2 regions of the Ammoniphilus oxalaticus genome follow, and region 2 is predicted to be linked to the other one. Evidence: riboswitches for the same ligand, from Rfam matches in the RefSeq annotation. Region 2 holds a riboswitch; the other holds the start of a gene.
The links. Region 2 has a riboswitch for thiamine pyrophosphate ahead of thiC (phosphomethylpyrimidine synthase ThiC). Riboswitches for the same ligand answer to the same signal wherever they lie in the genome.

Region 1 (6,161 bases), on a different contig from region 2:
AGGCCATGCCTGAATGTCAAACGATCTTAGGTGTGAGCAACGTGTCATTTGGTCTGCCGCCTGCTGGTCGCGAAGTGCTAAACGCGATCTATTTGTACCACTGTACAAGAGCGGGATTGGATTATGCTATCGTTAATACCGAGAAACTCGAGCGGTTTGCTTCGATACCGGCGGAAGAGCGTCAAATGTCAGAAGAGCTTTTGTTTGACACAACGGACGAAACGCTTGCTACGTTTACTGCCTTCTACCGGGAAAAGAAGGTAGAGAAGAAAATAGAAATTTCTAATTTGACGTTAGAGGAGCGGTTAGCGCAATATGTCGTCGAAGGCTCAAAAGACGGGCTGATCAAAGACTTAGACGAAGCGCTTCAAAAATATCCGCCGTTAGAAATTATCAACGGACCGTTGATGAATGGAATGAGTGAAGTCGGGCGTCTTTTCAATAACAATGAGCTGATTGTGGCGGAAGTGCTGCAAAGCGCTGAAGTGATGAAAACCTCCGTTTCCCACCTTGAACCCTTTATGGAAAAGGCGAGTTCATCGACCAAAGGAAAGATCATTTTGGCGACGGTCAAAGGGGACGTTCACGATATTGGGAAAAATTTAGTTGAAATCATTTTGTCCAATAACGGATATGAAATTGTTAATTTGGGAATTAAAGTTCCACCGGAAGATTTGATTCGCGCCTATCGAGAAACCGAAGCGGATGCGATCGGTTTGTCAGGGTTGCTCGTAAAATCAGCTCACCAAATGGTCACAACGGCTCAAGACTTGAAGGCGGCGGGGATCGATGTTCCAATTTTAGTCGGAGGCGCTGCTTTATCTCGAAAATTCACTGAAAACCGAATATCACCCGAGTATGATGGGTTGGTCGTATATGCGCGGGACGCGATGCGTGGACTTGATTTAGCCAATCAAATCATGGATTCAGAAGGACGACAAAAGTTAGTCGATGAATTGCGTGATAGGCAGTTAAACGATCTGAAAGAAGAGGAAGCGGCGAAAGAAGAGAAGAGCGCTAGCGATGATGGTCAGCCGAAAATCTCGGATATCGATCGAACATTGCCCATTTATGAGGCTCCTGATTTCGAGCCGCATGTGCTTCGAAATTATCCGCTTACCCATTTAGAACCGTATATTAATTGGCGGATGTTGCTCGGAAAGCACATGGGGCTTCGCGGCAACGTGAACAAATTGATTGAAGAACAAGATCCAAAAACGCTTGAATTAAAAGAAGTGATTGATACGCTGTTGCTGGAAGGAAAACAGAAAGGGACCATTGAAGCGAGTGGAGTATACCGATTTTTCCCTGCTCAAGCGGATGGCAATGACGTCATTATTTACGATCCGAACGACCATTCGAAAGAACTGGAGCGGTTTTCTTTTCCTCGTCAACCACGGGCTCCTTACCTGTGCTTAGCAGACTTTGTAAAACCGATCGACAGTGGAGTCATGGACTATGTTGCGTTCTTGGTCGTTACCGCAGGGAAAGGAATCCGCGAGATCTCCGAACGGTATAAGGAGCAAGGCGAGTATGTTAAATCGCACGCGGTACAGTCAGTCGCATTAGAATTATCCGAAGCTTTTGCGGAAAGATTGCATCATATCATCCGCGATAGTTGGGGCTTCCCAGATCCGCTCGAGATGACAATGGCAGATCGGTTTGGCGCCCGCTATCATGGGATTCGCGTGTCCTTTGGATATCCGGCCTGTCCTAATTTGGACGATCAAGAACAGCTATTCCGTTTGTTGGATCCGAGTCAAATCGGTGTGGAATTAACGGAAGGTTCGATGATGGAACCAGAGGCGTCTGTTTCTGCGATGGTGTTTTCGCACCCGCAAGCGCGTTATTTTAGCGCGGATAACTAGTGAAGGAAGGAGCATTCACGCTCCTTCTTTTTCCTTTTTTGGTGATAAACTTCCTATTACTTCCTATTATATAGTGTTGAGCGCTTTTTACTTCCATTATCATCAGGAATAGAGTTAAAATAGAGATAGAGAAGGTAACTACTAGAATGACCTTGTGGAGAGGTGAGAAAGAAGTGTCCCAATTTTTAAATAACGGCATTGTCGATACATTAGGTCGACCGCTGAAGGATTTGCGAATTTCTGTTACAGATCGTTGTAACTTTCGTTGTCAGTACTGTATGCCAGCTGAATTATTTGGACCAGACTTTGCGTTTTTGCCAAGGCAGAAATTGTTAAGCTTTGAAGAGATGACAAGAGTTACGCGTGTTTTTGCTTCGTTAGGAGTAGATAAGTTACGTATTACAGGCGGGGAACCGTTGATGCGTAAAGACCTCCCGGAATTTATTGAAATGATCAGCAAAGTAGAGGGAATTCGGGACATTGCTATGACCACCAACGGCTCGTTGCTCGCGCAGCAAGCCCAGGCTTTGAAAAAGGCGGGACTACATCGCGTGACGGTCAGTCTAGATAGTTTAGATGAAGAACGGTTTGGTAAAATGAACGGAAGAGGAATTTCGGTTACCCGCGTGCTCGAAGGGATCGAAGCGGCGGCTAGCGAAGGGCTTGGCGTGAAAATTAATATGGTTGTGCAAAAAGGGGTCAATGAACAAGATGTTGTCCCAATGGCCAAATACTTTTATGAAAAGGGACATACGCTTCGCTTTATCGAATTTATGGACGTAGGAAACAGTAATGGCTGGCAGCTCGATCAGGTTGTGCCCAGTCGACAAATTATTGAAGCGATTGACCGTGAATTACCACTAGAACCAATCGACCCCAATTATTACGGCGAAGTCGCCTCCCGTTATCGATATAGAGGAACGACGAAGGAAATCGGTTTGATTTCTTCAGTCACGCAAGCGTTTTGTTCGACTTGCACCCGAATGAGGATTTCCGCTGAAGGTAAGATCTACACATGTTTGTTTGCGTCTGAAGGAACGAATTTGCGTGAACCGTTACGCGAAGGGATCAATGATCAACAGTTGCGTCAAATGATTGTTGACGTTTGGGAAAATCGCGGCGATCGATACTCCGAAATTCGGTTAACGAATACAACTGAACTGAATCAACGAGAAAAGATCGAGATGTCCCATATCGGCGGCTAATGAGCTGGTTGAAGTGGGTTAGCGGTTATTGGTTTGTCCTTAATATTGTCACTTATTTTTGTTTTGGATTGGATAAGCGTCGCGCTCGTCGCGGCCGTTGGCGAATACCAGAAGCGACTTTGTTTTTGCTGACGGCTTGCGGCGGTGCGCTTGGCGCTTTACGAGGGATGAATGATTTTCGGCACAAGACGCGTAAATGGCAGTTTAAGCTTGTTGTCCCTCTATTCATAACCCTTCATGTCCTCGGATTTTATTGGTTGGCTTTTCGTTGGAATGGTCCGACGTTGACCGCTTTTTGGATCACATTAGTTACGCTTTTGGTTCACCTCATTTTCTTCCTGATTGTTAAGAAAAAGTGAACGATTCGAGCGAGGACGAGGTAAATGTTACGTATTAGGATGTTGACAAGCGAAAAAATCATGTTTAAGATAAAAGTACTAAAAGATCCGAAAATAACATATCACTGGGGGAGCTATGGACGAGCAGTCTTAGCTGAGATGGATGATTTATTCCGACCCTTTGAACCTGATCTGGGTAACACCAGCGAAGGGAAGTGGATCGTTCAACGAATACGAATATCTAGCCACTTTCTACTGTAATAAACTGAAAGTGGCTTCTTATTTGCTATGGAGTGATAGATAGATGTCAGGTCCAGAGCTTCACTTAATTAGTGATGGGAAGAAGACTCTTACCCAATTTGCAAAAATCGCGGCTGAAGTCCAGTCGTTTGTTACTCATTTTCATTTGCGTGAGAAAGCGAAATCGGCAAAGGAGATTTGGGATGGAATTCAAATTCTTCTCAAATTAGGCATTCCAAAAGAGAAGATTGTCGTTAACGATCGCGTCGATCTCGCTTTAGCCGCGAATGTAAGCGGCGTCCAACTCGCATATCACAGCTTGGAGCCACAATTTGTCAGACAGAGGTTTCCGCAACTTCGGATCGGGTGTTCGGTCCATTCTGAACAAGAAGCAATGGAAATGGAACGACAACAGGCGGATTATGTGATCTATGGCCACATTTTTGAAAGCGGATCAAAGCAAGGCCTAGAAGGGCGCGGGATTGAAGCATTAGCTAGTGTTGTTAATAGTGTCCGTATCCCTGTTATTGCAATTGGCGGCATCAGTCCGATAAACGTCCCGCTTGTGTTGCAAGCGGGAGCGGCGGGGATCGCGGTTATGTCGGGGATCCTCGACCATGTTGATCCTACTGCGGTTGCTGAGCAATACGCGCTGGCATTACGGATGCAGCGTTGATGTCGTAGATTTATCAAGAAGGTATTCCGATGGGTCGTGTTGTCTGGGCGAACTTGAGGGAACCTGGGCGTGGCGATATTAAAGCGTAATAGATTATACTAAAATTAAATTATACTAAAATTAAAGGCCTGGAGGTGGAGATTTTTATGAACTTAGTCATTAACGGAGATCAAATTGAAGTTCCTGATTCTCTAGAATTCATCTCTGATTTACTCCAGCATTTTGAGCTTGGAGAAAAAGTGGTCATTGTTGAAGTGAATGCGAGCATACTTGAAAAAGATCAACATGCTAAAACACGATTGACGAATGGTGACCGAATTGAGATTGTACACTTTGTGGGAGGCGGATGAACATGTTAACCATTGGACCCTATGAATTTAATTCTAGATTGCTGTTAGGCACAGGGAAGTTTGAAAGTTTTGAAATTCAAAAGGAAGCGGTAGATGTTTCAGAATCTCAGATTCTCACATTTGCGGTCCGCCGAATGAACATATATGAACCTAGTCAGCCTAACTTTTTAGAGATGTTGGACGTGAATAACTATACCTTGTTGCCGAATACTGCGGGCGCTTCTACTGCGGAGGAAGCGGTGCGTATTGCTAAGTTAGCGAGGGCATCGGGATTGTGCGACATGATTAAAGTCGAAATCATCGGTGATGAAAAGACCTTGCTGCCTGATCCAATCGAAACGTTGAAGGCCTCTGAGATTTTATTAGAGGAAGGGTTTACGGTATTGCCCTACACTTCAGACGATGTCTTGTTGGCAAAAAGGTTACAAGAGCTTGGGGTCCATGCGGTTATGCCTGGCGCGTCGCCAATCGGTTCTGGTCAGGGGATCATAAACCCGCTAAACTTAAGTTTTATCATTGAGCAAGCGACTGTGCCGATTATCGTTGACGCCGGGATTGGTTCGCCTTCTGATGCGGCAATCGCGATGGAAATGGGAGCTGATGGTGTGTTGCTGAATACAGCAGTGGCCGGGGCAAAAGATCCAGTGAAAATGGCAAAAGCGATGAAACTAGCAATTGAAGCGGGACGACTTGGATATGAAGCTGGGCGAATCCCAAGAAAAAGATATGCTTCTGCGAGTAGTCCACTGGAAGGGTTGAGCACAATTTGAGCGATCGGTATTCACGGCAAGAATTATTTCAACCCATTGGTAAAGAAGGACAGCGTAAGTTATCTCAGAAGCATGTCCTTATGATCGGAGCGGGCGCGTTAGGGACAGGAGCCTCTGAAACGCTCGTTCGGGCAGGCGTCGGAAAATTGACGATTGTCGATCGGGACTATGTAGAGTGGAGCAACCTGCAACGGCAGCAGCTTTATACAGAGCAAGACGCAACTGAGCGGATGCCAAAAGCAATTGCGGCTTACAATCGATTGAGCGCAGTGAATTCGGAAGTGGAGATTATCGCTAAAGTTACCGACGTAACCACGGAAGAGATTGATGAGCTTGTCGAAGGCGTTGATTTAATCATGGATGCCACAGACAATTTTGATATACGTTTATTGATTAATGACGCGGCGCAAAAGTATCGAATTCCTTGGATTTATGGCGCTGTCATTGGAAGTTATGGTTTAACGTATACGATTCTGCCGGGACAAACACCGTGCTTGTCTTGTTTGCTAGAAAGTGTGCCGATGGGCGGAGCGACGTGCGATACTGCGGGAATCATTAGTCCGAATGTGCAAATGGTTGTCGCCTATCAAACGGTAGAAGCGATGAAAATATTAGTAGAAGACTTTGATGCGGTTCGTCCCACGTTACTGTCTTTTGATTTATGGACGAATCAACACACGACGATTCGAGTCGATAAATTAAAAAAAGATGATT
Region 2 (6,161 bases):
GGCGGGGATCGTCGTGATCGGTCTGGCGGGGCTTGCCCTTGATAAGGCCGTTGGACAATTGGAAAAGCGAATCAATCGCGTGTGGGGAAGAGCGGAGCATTAGCGCGCCTTCACTACTGACATGAGAAAACCCCCATAGGTAATCGAAGAGAGGAACCTAAGGGGGTTTTTGTCGTTGTTGAAGACAGGCTCAGAGAAGGTCCTTGTGTCTACAGCTGTTTTGTAAGCGCCACATGCGGAATGCCATCCTCCATGAAGACTTCGGAGTTCGTAACGTAGCCTAATTTGCGGTAAAAACCTTCCGCTTGCGTCTGTCCATGGATTAAAGCTTTCGTAAACCCTTGTTCCCGGGCGATCTGTTCCAGCGTTTCGATGATAACTTTGCCCAAGCCGTGTTTGCGGTAAGGGGCAAGGATGCAAATTCTTTCCAGTTTTGCCTGGTCTTTGATCGCGCGAACTCTGCCCGTCCCGATCGGTTGTCTTTCATCGCTATAAACTAAGATATGCTCAGCCTCCGCCTCGTGTTGATCAAATTCCACCTCCAATGCTACGCCTTGTTCTTCAACGAATACCGTTCTTCGAATGGCAAACGCGTCTTCTAATTGTTGTTTCGTTGTTACCCGATTGACGTCCATTTTTAAACCTGCCTTTCTAGCAAAAAGAAGCCTTGTCCTATCGTAAACGATTATTTTAGTGTATGTAAAGGCGGTCAAACAACCGCGTTGAAAGGGGGGGGGGCTGTTTGACCGCTAACTACTTTATTTCATTCATTTCTTACGTTTAAAGTTGCCATAATCAATGACGACCATTCCCCCTTTTTTATTTAAACGGGTGTTCGAGCCTTTTAATTTCTTCGATCGACTGAACAAATCATCCGTGATGATCCCTCTTTTTTTAAATCGTTTTTCTAATTTCTTTAATTTTTGTTTGTTTTTCTTCGTGTCGGGGACTATTTGATTGATCTTATCCATTATCAGCCAACCTGCGCCATTTTCGCGGATTTTAGCCAGATGTTTTTTTAAGTTACGTGGGGCAGAGCGATAGATTTTGATCTCTCTCTTATTATCTCGCAACCCCTTTTCATTGATGGCTACTTTTAACACCGACTTCTTCGTTAGATCGTACACGAGACGTTTACTTCCTTCTCCCATGACCTCATACGGCAAAGCTAATTTATGCTTCATTATTTTTAACCGTTCGGATTTATCCTTCGGTAAGCGATTCTTTTTAACTTTTTTTATCCATTGCGCAATAGACTTACGATCACGTCGCCGTAGGATTCTGGAACGAGCCATTTCCGGGCCACCTCCCGATCGTTTTGGTCCAATTATATTAAGAAACTTCTCAGATTATTTTATTATTTTTCAGGTAGATGGGAAGCGGCGCATGAACCAAGATAAGAGTGGACTTTTGCAAAAATAGGACGGCTTTACGACGCTCAGTTGTAAAAGTATAAAAAAATGGGTGTTGGAAAAGATAAAGGCTGTATTGAAAATTAAGGAGGTTAGTTAATATGGATAAACAACGAGCGATGGAGATCGTATCTTCAGAAGTCATGGCGCATGTGACGCACGAAGGAAAGCCTGTTTACATCCGCGAAGTAGATGGTCAAGCGCAGACTGCTAGCGTCTATCCGCTAGGCGAGCCTGAAAAGGAACAAGAGGTGCCATTGAGCAGCTTAATTGAGCAATAGGAAAAATATGCTTGTCAAAAGTTTAGTAGCGCGCTAATATAGTTGTTGAGCAACTAAATAGCCTTACACGGGAGCTTAGGGAACTAGGCTGAGAGGATAACGTTAATCTGTTATCGACCGTTGAACCTGAACTGGATAATGCCAGCGGAGGGATTAGACAAGCATTGTTGTGTTTAATGTTTTTTACAACATGGGTCACAATCAGTATCTATTCATCCGCATGAATCTATTCATGCGGATTTTTGATTTTATTGTGATCGATTAAGTCATCTTCCGCCTCCATAAAGGTTCGAAATATTTTGTATTTTCGAAAAAATAGGAGGTTTTTTTCTTGTCAAAATCTACAGAAACTTTGGTGCAAGTAGCAGAGATCCAGCAATTCCCTAACAGTAAAAAGGTGTACATTGAGGGCTCAAATCCGAGTATTCAGGTCCCGATGCGCGAGATTTCGTTGAGCGATACAACGAAAATGGATGGAACAACAGAGCCAAACGATCCGCTTCGCGTTTATGACACGAGCGGTATCTATACGGACCCAGACTATACCGTCGATATCCAAGAGGGATTACCCGCGTTGCGTAGACAATGGATTCTAGAGCGCGGTGACGTTGAAGAATATGAAGGTCGTGAAGTGAAACCCGAAGACGACGGTTTAAGAGGGGCAAATGAAGAGCGCCAACAAGTGTTCCCAGGCCTGACACGTAAACCATTAAGAGCAAAAGCGGGCAAAAACGTGACGCAAATGCACTATGCGCGTCAGGGAATCATTACGCCTGAAATGGAATTTGTCGCGATCCGCGAAGGGGTAGAAGCTGAGTTTGTTCGTAAAGAAATTGCGGAAGGACGAGCGATCATTCCTTCGAATATTAACCATCCAGAAGCGGAGCCAATGATTATTGGACGTAACTTCCACGTAAAAATTAACGCGAACATTGGTAACTCAGCAGTAACTTCTTCCATTTCAGAAGAAGTAGAAAAAATGACATGGGCCACGCGTTGGGGCGCTGACACAATCATGGACTTATCCACAGGTAAAAATATCCACACAACACGTGAGTGGATTATCCGAAACTCTCCAGTTCCGGTTGGCACGGTCCCAATTTACCAAGCGTTGGAAAAAGTAAACGGTGTTGCTGAAGACTTGAATTGGGAAGTGTTCCGCGACACATTGATCGAACAAGCGGAACAAGGCGTTGACTACTTTACGATTCACGCGGGTGTCTTGTTGCGCTATGTGCCATTAACGGCTGAGCGTGTGACGGGTATCGTTTCTCGCGGTGGTTCAATTATGGCCGCATGGTGCTTGGCGCATCACCAAGAAAGCTTCCTATATACGCATTTTGAAGAAATTTGCGAAATTATGAAAGAGTACGATGTTTCCTTCTCGTTAGGTGATGGACTTCGTCCTGGCTCGATCGCAGACGCAAACGACGAAGCGCAATTTGCTGAACTAAGAACATTAGGTGAATTAACAAAAATTGCGTGGAAACACGACGTGCAAGTGATGATTGAAGGACCTGGACACGTTCCGATGAACAAGATCAAGGAGAATATGGACTTACAACTTGAACTCACGCACGAAGCGCCATTCTATACACTAGGCCCGCTAACCACAGATATCGCGCCAGGGTATGACCACATTACATCCGCAATCGGAGCCGCGATGATCGGTTGGTTTGGAACGGCGATGTTGTGCTATGTCACGCCGAAAGAGCACTTAGGCCTGCCGAACAAAGATGACGTTAGAGATGGAATCATTACGTACAAAATCGCTGCTCACGCCGCTGATTTAGCAAAGGGTCACCCACGCGCTCAACTTCGTGACGATGCTCTATCCAAAGCTCGTTTCGAATTCCGCTGGCATGATCAATTTAACCTATCGTTGGATCCAGAAAGAGCGATGGAGTACCACGATGAGACATTGCCTGCAGAAGCGGCAAAAACAGCTCATTTCTGTTCCATGTGTGGACCGAAATTCTGCAGCATGAAGATTAGCCATGATATTCGCAACACCGCTGAACACCAAGAGGCTGTCGATGGCATGAAGGAGAAATCGAAGGAGTTTAAAGAGCTGGGTAGTAAGATCTATATCTAAAGAAGATTGATATGTAAAAACCTAGGAGGGGATTTTGCCAATGAAGGATGCCGGTATCATTACGAGTGAAATTAGGAAGTTGGAATCTCGCATAGCAGACTTAAAAGCAGAACTCCTCGAGCTCCAAGCATCATGCGCCCATCAAATGGTTAGTAACGAGTTGACAAGTACATGCGCGCGTTGTATGAAATCCGAAAGTCTCTATTATTAAGTAAAAAGCTGACCTCTTTGGTCAGCTTTTTTATAACTACGGATATACATCCATTTTACGTCCGATTCGCCACTAAAATTTTCACTCGCATGCGATTCGATTAGTGATGTATAATAAAAACGATTATGCAACAGATCAGTATACTTTTTTGAATGGAAAGAGAGTGGAGCGGTCATGGGACGTAAATGGAATAATATTAAGGAAAAAAAAGCGACAAAAGATAAGAACACAAGTCGGATCTACGCAAAATTTGGTAAAGAGATTTATGTCGCGGCAAAGCAAGGGGAACCTGATCCTGAATCCAATCGGGCGCTGAAAGTTGTGCTCGAACGCGCCAAAACATACATGGTTCCTAAAGCAATCATTGACCGCGCGATTGAAAAAGCAAAGGGCGGCGCTGAGGAAAATTATGATGAGCTTCGTTATGAGGGGTTTGGACCGAACGGCTCAATGATTATTGTTGAAGCATTAACGAATAATGTAAATCGCACAGCGGCGGAAGTTCGCTCCGCATTTAATAAAAATGGGGGGAACATGGGTGTCAATGGTTCTGTCGCCTACATGTTTGATCCAACCGCAGTTTTTGGTGTAGAAGGAATAACCGCGGATGAAGTACTTGAATTGTTAATGGAAGCGGATATTGAAGCGTGTGATATCTTTGAAGAAGGGGACTCGGTGATCATCTACGCCGAGCCAGATCAATTTCATGCGGCGCAAGAAGCGTTTAAGTCAATAGGCGTAACGGAATTTACTGTAGCTGAGCTGACAATGCTCGCTCAAAACGATATCGAATTATCACAAGATGCGCGGGTTGAATTTGAGCAGTTAATTGAAGCTTTAGATGAGCTTGAGGATGTCCAGCAGGTCTTCCACAACGTAGACTTGGATGACTAGTTGTGAATAAATGTGAGTCATAAATGGACGGATGTAGTTTAAAGTATGCGTAACATTCATTCGTCCTTTTTCTTAATGAATCCCTTACAGTTATTTACAAATGTGTGGGAAATGGATTGACTTTGAGTACGATACTTTAGTATTATTGTTTGAAGTCATACTTTACTGTTTAAAAGAGGGTGTAATACTTGGAATTATTGCATAGAGAACTTGACACAATTTCCGATCAACAGGAACTAACCTCCATAAAAGAACAATTAAAAGAGCAAGTGCTTGAAAAAATGTCATGGCAGGACCGAATGAATCTTTACAAGCAAATCCAAAACATTAATGAAAGATTAGAAAATTTAAAAATAGAATCTTGAATGCCCGATCCCCTTGTTTGAAAAAACAAGGGGATTTTTTTGTTAGAAAAGAGTATTACGAAGCATAATTAAGAGCATAACTGGTAAAAGGGTTAAGGTAAAGAAAGGAGTGGACGCGCTTGGAAAATCAGCTAGATCAGAAAAAACGAATCGCCGCGGAAAAAGCGGTTGAGTGGATCGAGGATGGAATGCTGATCGGCCTAGGTTCGGGATCAACTGTGTATTGGTTCATCCGCAAATTAGCCGAACGCGTTCACGATGGGTTGCGTATTCAAGGAATCCCATCTTCCAAGCGGACGGAACAATGGGCCGATGAGATGGGAATTCCTTTAACTGACTTTTCCAAAACGGATCGTTTAGACTTGGCGATTGATGGAGCGGATGAAGTCGACCCGAAGCTCAACTTGATTAAAGGCGGCGGAGGTTCGTTGTTGCGTGAGAAGCTAGTGAATCAAGTCGCTGACAAGCTGATCATCATTGTGGATGATTCTAAAGCGGTTCTCCAGCTCGGTCAGTTTCCTCTACCCGTAGAGGTTGTGCCTTTTGCTTGGCAAACGACCGTGAATCGGTTGAGGGAGCTTGGTGTTGAGCCGAGGCTGAGAATGGATGGGGCCCGCCCATTTGTGTCCAATAATCAGAACTATATTTTTGATTGCGCGTTTCAGACAATTCGAGATCCTCAAGCGTTGCATCGTGAACTGAAGCAAGTGTTGGGAGTGGTGGAGACGGGTCTTTTTTTGAACATGGCGGATCTGGTTTTGATCGGTTCTGAACAAGGGGTCCAACAGCTCAAAAAACAGGCGTAGCGTCCAATTAGCAGTCAAGCGAGACAAGATACTACTCGAAACCAGTTTGGATGAATATGAATAAAAGAGACCACTGAAAGGGGGTCGATCTATTTGA

Region 1: linked by a shared signal. The riboswitch ahead of tenI (thiazole tautomerase TenI) and the one ahead of thiC (phosphomethylpyrimidine synthase ThiC) in region 2 are both predicted to bind thiamine pyrophosphate.

The regions. Positions count from the first base shown of each region.
Region 1 is NZ_MCHY01000011.1:98,013-104,173, reverse strand. Features, by position in the region: gene metH (methionine synthase) at 1-1,868, shown strand, start outside; gene moaA (GTP 3',8-cyclase MoaA) at 2,042-3,073, shown strand; gene BEP19_RS15710 (DUF1294 domain-containing protein) at 3,073-3,432, shown strand; TPP riboswitch at 3,529-3,642, shown strand; gene tenI (thiazole tautomerase TenI) at 3,716-4,327, shown strand; gene thiS (sulfur carrier protein ThiS) at 4,474-4,677, shown strand; gene BEP19_RS15695 (thiazole synthase) at 4,680-5,447, shown strand; gene BEP19_RS15690 (thiazole biosynthesis adenylyltransferase ThiF) at 5,444-6,161, shown strand, end outside.
Region 2 is NZ_MCHY01000008.1:745,554-751,714, forward strand. Features, by position in the region: gene BEP19_RS10080 (ABC transporter permease) at 1-103, shown strand, start outside; gene BEP19_RS10085 (GNAT family N-acetyltransferase) at 210-635, opposite strand; gene BEP19_RS10090 (hypothetical protein) at 768-1,295, opposite strand; gene BEP19_RS10095 (H-type small acid-soluble spore protein) at 1,514-1,693, shown strand; TPP riboswitch at 1,751-1,863, shown strand; gene thiC (phosphomethylpyrimidine synthase ThiC) at 2,025-3,788, shown strand; gene BEP19_RS10105 (YebC/PmpR family DNA-binding transcriptional regulator) at 4,174-4,893, shown strand; gene BEP19_RS17670 (hypothetical protein) at 5,082-5,258, shown strand; gene rpiA (ribose-5-phosphate isomerase RpiA) at 5,378-6,064, shown strand; gene BEP19_RS10115 (hypothetical protein) at 6,158-6,161, shown strand, end outside.